3 regions of the Viridibacillus sp. FSL E2-0187 genome follow, and region 2 is predicted to be linked to each of the others. Evidence: riboswitches for the same ligand, from Rfam matches in the RefSeq annotation. Region 2 holds a riboswitch; each other region holds the start of a gene.
What was found. A riboswitch is a leader RNA that binds a small molecule or an ion and turns the genes downstream of it on or off. The one in region 2 is predicted to bind S-adenosylmethionine.
Positions count from the first base shown of each region.

Region 1 (2,278 bases), 1.7 Mb from region 2:
AATGTGAAACGATTTTCACAAAAGCTTTCTCTATTGTTAATAACGCTCTTTCATCAAAGTCGAATTTCGGATGATGATGTGCAAAATGAGTTCGTTCATCGTCATTGCGTGAGCCTGCTTTAAAATAAGTACCTGGTTTTTCATTTAAAAAATACGCGAAATCCTCTCCACCCATTGACGGTTCAAATTCAATTACAGAATCTGTACCGAATTCCACTTCAAATAATTCTTTCACAAGCTCTGTTTCAGTTGGATGATTGTAAAGGGCTGGATAGCCATGTAAATAATCAATTTCATATGTTGCATGTGCTGATTCCGTTACTCCTTTGACGATTGAGTAGATTTCTTCTTTTACCTTATTACGAACTTCATCCGTCATTGTACGAACCGTTCCTTCAATAATTGCCGAGTCAGCAATAATATTAAAAGCACTTCCTGCGTGGAATACACCAACTGTCACTACCGCTGCATCAAATGGATTTAAGCGACGACTGACAATTTTTTGCAACGCTCCAACGATTTCACTACCTACAACAATTGAGTCGATGGACTGCTGTGGTTTCGCACCATGGCCTCCTAATCCTTGAATTTTAATCGCGAATTTATCAACGGCAGCCATTTTAAAACCATCCCCAACAGATACCTTTCCAACAGGTGAACCTGAATCTAAATGCGCACCAAATACATAATCGACATCCTTCAATACTTCTTCTGCAATCATGAATTTCGCACCACCAGGAGGTTTTTCCTCCGCATGTTGGAAAATAAAAATGATATTACCGTGCAGATGCTCTCTGTAATGACTTAGTGTTTTCGCTGTCGCAAGTAATGCGGTCGTGTGTCCATCATGACCACATGCATGCATGACACCCTCTTTTTGAGATTTGTATGCAACTTCTTTTAAATCTGTAATAGGTAATGCATCAAAATCGGCTCTTAAAGCGATTGTTTTACCTGCTTGATCTCCTTTCAAAATACCAATTAAACCATTTCCTCCTATCCCTTTTTTCACCTCTAAACCGAAGCTCTCAAGTTTTTCTGCAATAAATTTTGCAGTTTCATATTCTTCAAAAGATAACTCTGGATGCTCATGCAAATATCTCCTCCATCCAACAATTTCATCAAAACCTTGATCTATTTCTTCATAAATTGTAGTTAAAAGTTCTTTTTGCGTTATCGCACTCATTCAATATTCCTCCCTCAATTTATACCTTTAATTCAAATTGGTTTACTTGTATTTGAGTTAAATTTTTTTCTTAGGAAACTTTTCATTATATGCTTTATAAATTTATTTCATGATAATAAAAAGTCGATTTCTCTATTTCATTTAGAGAAATCGACTTGGTATGTAAGTCCATTCTCATCTATCAAGTCTTTAATCAACTTGCTGGAAGTAGCACCTTGCTTTAATAGCGGTTGCTGAGATATCACAGGGCCAGTCCCTCCATCTCTCTTGATAAGAAAACCTATTGAATTAGTAGTAATTAAAATCATGTTACGCCAATCCATTAAAAATTGCAATAATTTTCCTGCGTTTTTCTAAATCAATACGGCGCTTTCTGATAAAAATAATTTGGTGTTTTGCGTTCATTGTCATATGGTTTATGGAATATATGCGTTGTAGCCGGTGATAATGGTGGAATAAGCCATGTCCAATTCCCTGTTACGTCACGCCCTGCATTTTGTTCATTGGATTCGAAGCGTTTGAATTGTTGTGCTGCTGTATGGTGATCTACAATGCTCACTTCATCTTCTTTATACGAATATAAAACTGCCGCATTCAATTCAACTAACGCACGGTCTTTCCATAAAGAAGAATTTGAAACTGTATTTAAACCCATCTTTTCTGCAATTGTCGGTAGCATATTATATCGATAGTCATCCGCTAAATTACGTGCACCAATTTCAGTTCCCATATACCAACCATTAAAAGGAGCAGCTGCATATGTAATACCACCAACTTCTAATTTCATATTCGAAATCATCGGTACTGCATACCACTTCAGACCAAGGTCCTTAAACCACTCAAACTCAGGGTGTCGGATTGGAACTTCCAATATATACTCTGCTGGAATATCGAATAATTGCGGTTCTCTTTCTTCAACTTGAATAACAAGTGGTAAAATATCAAATCTACCACCTTGTCCTTCCCAGCCAAGCTTCTCACATTTCTTCGTAAACTCCACCGAATCCGGATCTCCCACAATGCCATCTGGCGTTTCATAACCAGCATAGCGGATTAATTGATGATTCCAAATACGTACATTACGTTGAGAGA
Region 1 is NZ_JBBOVG010000001.1:3,797,003-3,799,280, forward strand. Features, by position in the region: gene MHH85_RS18415 (M20 metallopeptidase family protein) at 1-1,186, opposite strand, end outside; SAM riboswitch class I at 1,358-1,463, opposite strand; gene MHH85_RS18420 (nitric oxide synthase oxygenase) at 1,545-2,278, opposite strand, start outside.
Region 1: another riboswitch for S-adenosylmethionine. It lies ahead of MHH85_RS18415 (M20 metallopeptidase family protein); the one in region 2 lies ahead of metA (homoserine O-acetyltransferase MetA).

Region 2 (2,278 bases):
CTACCCAATCGATAGTGTCATTCATTTAGCAGGCTCCAAATCTGTTCCAGAATCCCTCTATAATCCTATCAAATACTACTCGCAGAATTTGGTAAGCACAATCCAGTTAGTCGAATTAATGAATAAATATAAAGTGCGTCAACTTGTTTTCAGTTCATCAGCAACTGTCTATGGTACTCCAGAACAATGTCCTATCCCTGAAACTGCATCCTTAAATACAACGAATCCTTATGGTACAACAAAACTTGCTGTTGAAAAGTTCTTATATGAATTTGCTCAATCAAATCCTTCTTTTTCAATAATTTCATTACGATATTTTAATCCAATTGGAGCACATGTTAGTGGAATGATAGGGGAAGATCCTTTTTCTATACCGAATAATTTGATGCCTTATATAACACAAGTGGCAACGGGTAAATTACCTTATTTAAATATATACGGAAATGATTATCCAACGCTTGATGGGACCGGTATTCGTGATTATATTCATGTAGTTGATTTAGCAAAAGGTCATGTCAAAGCGTTAGAAAGTTTAAAAAGAAAGAATGGATGGAAAGTATTTAATCTAGGTACAGGTGAAGGATATAGCGTCTTACAAGTTGTAAAAACATTCGAATATGTATCAGGTATCCCCATTAAATACCATATTAGCGATCGTCGTGAAGGTGATGTTGCCATTAGCTATGCAGATGCTACAAAAGCAAAGCTACAACTCGATTGGGTGGCAGAAAAAACACTAGAAGATATGTGTAGAGATGCTTGGAGATGGCAAAGGAATAATCCAAATGGTTATAAAGTAAGGAATTTAGAAGAAAATCAGTTGTTATATATAACTGATTTGTAATTGTTGCATAAAACTGGAATATGTTTTATACTATATTAAACATACTTAATTACTATGATTTAAAATACTTTTCTGAAGCCCTGTAGGAAAACTAAGAGGGCTTATTTCCTATGGTTAAATTGACAGAAATGTTTGCTTATCTGACAATTTAATGATAGGATTAAATCAATTAAATATTCTTATCAAGAGAAGCTGAGGGATAAGGCCCTGTGAAGCTTCAGCAACCTCTGATTCAATCAGAAAGGTGCTAAGTCCTACAAGACAAAAGTCTTGGAAGATAAGAAACGAGCGTGTTAAGTTAGCCCTCATTCTTATCTAGAGAATGAGGGCTTTTTATATGCGTGTACATAATAAAAAAAGAAAAAAGGAGAGAAATAGCAATGCCAATTAATATTCCAAAAAACCTTCCGGCAACGGAATTACTAAAAGAGGAAAAAATCTTCGTAATGGAAGAGGACCGTTCAAAAAGCCAAAATATTCGACCTTTAAATATACTGATTTTAAATTTGATGCCAGAAAAGGAGAAAACCGAGCTTCAATTATTGCGTCTCCTTGGTAATACACCTCTACAAGTGAACGTAACGTTTTTAAATACTGCGACATATGTTTCTAAAAATGTTAGTAAAACACATTTAGAATCGTTTTATACGACGTTTGAACATGTTAAACACCGTCGATTTGACGGTATGATTATAACTGGTGCACCGATTGAATTAATGGAGTTTGAAGATGTTGATTTCTGGGAAGAAATTGTTAGTATTATGGATTGGACCAAAACAAATGTCACATCTGTTTTACATATCTGTTGGGGTGCACAAGCAGCACTTTATCATCATTATGGTATTGGGAAATTCCCACTGGCGAAGAAATGCTCAGGAATTTATGATCATACAATCACAGATCCAACTGTGAAGCTTGTTCGCGGTTTTAATGATATATTTACTGCTCCTCATTCACGGAATACATCAGTATCTATAGAAGAAGTTGAAGCTCATCCAAAGCTTAAACTATTGTCAGCCTCTAATGATGCTGGAGTATTTATTGTCATGTCAGAAGATGAAAAGCACATTATGATTACCGGGCATTTAGAATACGATGCACATACTTTGGCAGATGAATATTCTCGTGACGTTGCTAAAGGGTTGAATATAGAAGTTCCACATAATTATTTTCCAAATGATGATCCATCAAAGCAACCATATAATACTTGGCGTTCACATACCCATTTATTGTTCTCCAACTGGTTGAACTACTATGTATACCAAGAAACACCATTTGAGTGGGAATGATATAAAGAAATAATCTATTCTATTAGTTAAATGGAATAGAGCTTTTTCTGTTGAGTGTAGATACTTCTTATAAGTAAAGAACATTTTCTATTAAAATCAAAAGGTAAGCACCTTCGAAGCATACTTTATGCTATGATAAATGTAG
Region 2 is NZ_JBBOVG010000001.1:2,051,907-2,054,184, reverse strand. Features, by position in the region: gene galE (UDP-glucose 4-epimerase GalE) at 1-844, shown strand, start outside; SAM riboswitch class I at 1,021-1,128, shown strand; gene metA (homoserine O-acetyltransferase MetA) at 1,225-2,133, shown strand.

Region 3 (2,278 bases), 1.7 Mb from region 2:
TTTTCATGTAGTACAGCTTGAACTGGTAAACGAGGTTTTGTTTCATTACGCTTCGTAGGTACACCAATCGTCATAGCAAACAATGGGAATACGTATTCAGGAAGACCAAATAATTCACTAATTTCTTTTGGATTATTACGCGCTCCACCAATATAACAAATACCATAACCTTGGTCTTCAGCAGCAATTACGAAGTTTTGAGCGAAAAGAGCAACATCTGCTACACCCACAAGTACGTTCTCCGCAGAATCAGCAATAATTTTAACACCATTTTTTTGTCCAGCAACTTGCAGTCGTTTAAAATCTACACAAAATAGAAATGAAGCACCCGCTGTTCCAAATTGGAATTCGTTATTCGAAAGTTCTCCAAGTTTTTTCTTTTTATCTTCATCTGTTACCCAAATGACGCTATAAGCTTGTACGAAATGCGAGCTCGCTGCCATTTGTGCTGTTTCAATTAAATCGACAACTACTTCTTTAGAAATAGGTTCGCCTGTATATTTACGTACAGAAGCGTGACTGCGTAGTAATTCTCTTGCCATTATCCGAAACCCCTTTGCCAAATAATATATATTTACTTTCTATCTTTAGGCTAACATATTTTAAAGTCTACTTAAAATAAATTCATCTATCTAAAAGTTGTATCTATTAAATTTAATGTTCAGAAAAAACAAATAAAAGTATTGACATTAGTTCGATTTATCTTCTATACTTGTCAACAAGATGGAACTGAATCAAATACTCTTATCAAGAGCGGCGGAGGGATAGGCCCTGCGATGCCCAGCAACCGGTGAGTGACGAACTCACAATGGTGCTAATTCCTACAGATTTTTAATCGGATCTGACAGATAAGGGGAGGAAAAATTGCTTATGCAACCCTCTTCTTAGCGAAGGGGGTTTTTATTTTTCCATAAAATCCTCCTCACACCTCCGATTTGCCATCTCAAAAAACATTTAGGGGGAATGAATGATGACAAATTTACGTCCTGAAACTTTATTATTACACGGTGGCCAAGTGGCAGATCCAACAACAGGTGCACGTGCTGTACCAATTTATCGTACAACTGCTTACGCTTTTAATAGTACGGAGCATGCTCAAAAACTATTTGCACTTGAAGAACCCGGTAATATTTATTCTCGTATTATGAACCCAACTGTCGATGTATTCGAAAAACGCGTTGCTTTATTAGAAGGAGGAACAGCAGCAGTAGCATTATCTTCAGGAATGGCTGCTATTTCATTTTCAATTTTAAATATTGCGCGTGCTGGCGATCATATCGTTGCTTCAGGTAGTTTATATGGCGGTACATATAATTTGTTAGCCAATACTTTGCCTCGCTATGGCATTACAACTTCCTTTGTAGATGAAAGGGATCCAGAAAATTTCCGTACAGCGATTCAAGAAAATACAAAAGCGATTTATGTGGAAACAATCGGTAATCCAAGTTTAACTGTAGTGGATATTGAAGCTTTGGCAAATATCGCACATGAAAATGAGATTCCATTAATTGTTGATAATACATTCCCATCACCATATGGTTCAAATCCAATAGAGTTCGGTGCTGACATTGTAGTGCACTCTGCAACAAAATGGATTGGTGGACACGGTACAGTAATCGGTGGTGTCGCTGTCGATGCTGGTAAGTTTGATTGGACACAGGGAAAATTCCCTGACTATACAGAGCCAGACGCATCTTACCATGGTATTCGATACGGTGTTGATGCTGCTAGTGCTGCATTTGCAACTCGTTTACGCGTTCAATTGCTACGTGATTTTGGTCCAACATTAAGTCCTGACAATGCATTCCAGTTAATTCAAGGTCTTGAAACATTACATTTACGTGTACCACGACATAATGAGAATGCACAAAAAGTAGCTGAATACCTACGTAGTCATGAAAATGTTGAGTGGGTTAGCTTCAATGGCTTTGAAGATAGTGCAACACATGAAAATGCAAAAAAATATTTAAAAAATGGCTTCGGCTCAGTATTAACATTTGGTATTAAAGGTGGTCGTGAAGCTGGTCGCCAATTAATTGATAACATTGAGTTATTCTCGCATGTAGCAAATGTGGGTGATGCACGTTCGTTAATTATCCACCCGGCATCTACAACACACCAACAGTTAAGTGCAGAAGAATTAGTTTTAGCGGGTGTATCTGAAGAGCTTGTACGTTTATCAATTGGTTTAGAAGCAATTGAGGATATTATTGAAGCACTAGATAATGCTTTTGCAAAAGTGGCTGAAGCAGTCGTAGCTAAATAAGTATTTATATAT
Region 3 is NZ_JBBOVG010000001.1:3,717,317-3,719,594, reverse strand. Features, by position in the region: gene nfsA (oxygen-insensitive NADPH nitroreductase) at 1-542, opposite strand, end outside; SAM riboswitch class I at 742-855, shown strand; gene MHH85_RS18000 (O-acetylhomoserine aminocarboxypropyltransferase/cysteine synthase family protein) at 971-2,266, shown strand.
Region 3: another riboswitch for S-adenosylmethionine. It lies ahead of MHH85_RS18000 (O-acetylhomoserine aminocarboxypropyltransferase/cysteine synthase family protein); the one in region 2 lies ahead of metA (homoserine O-acetyltransferase MetA).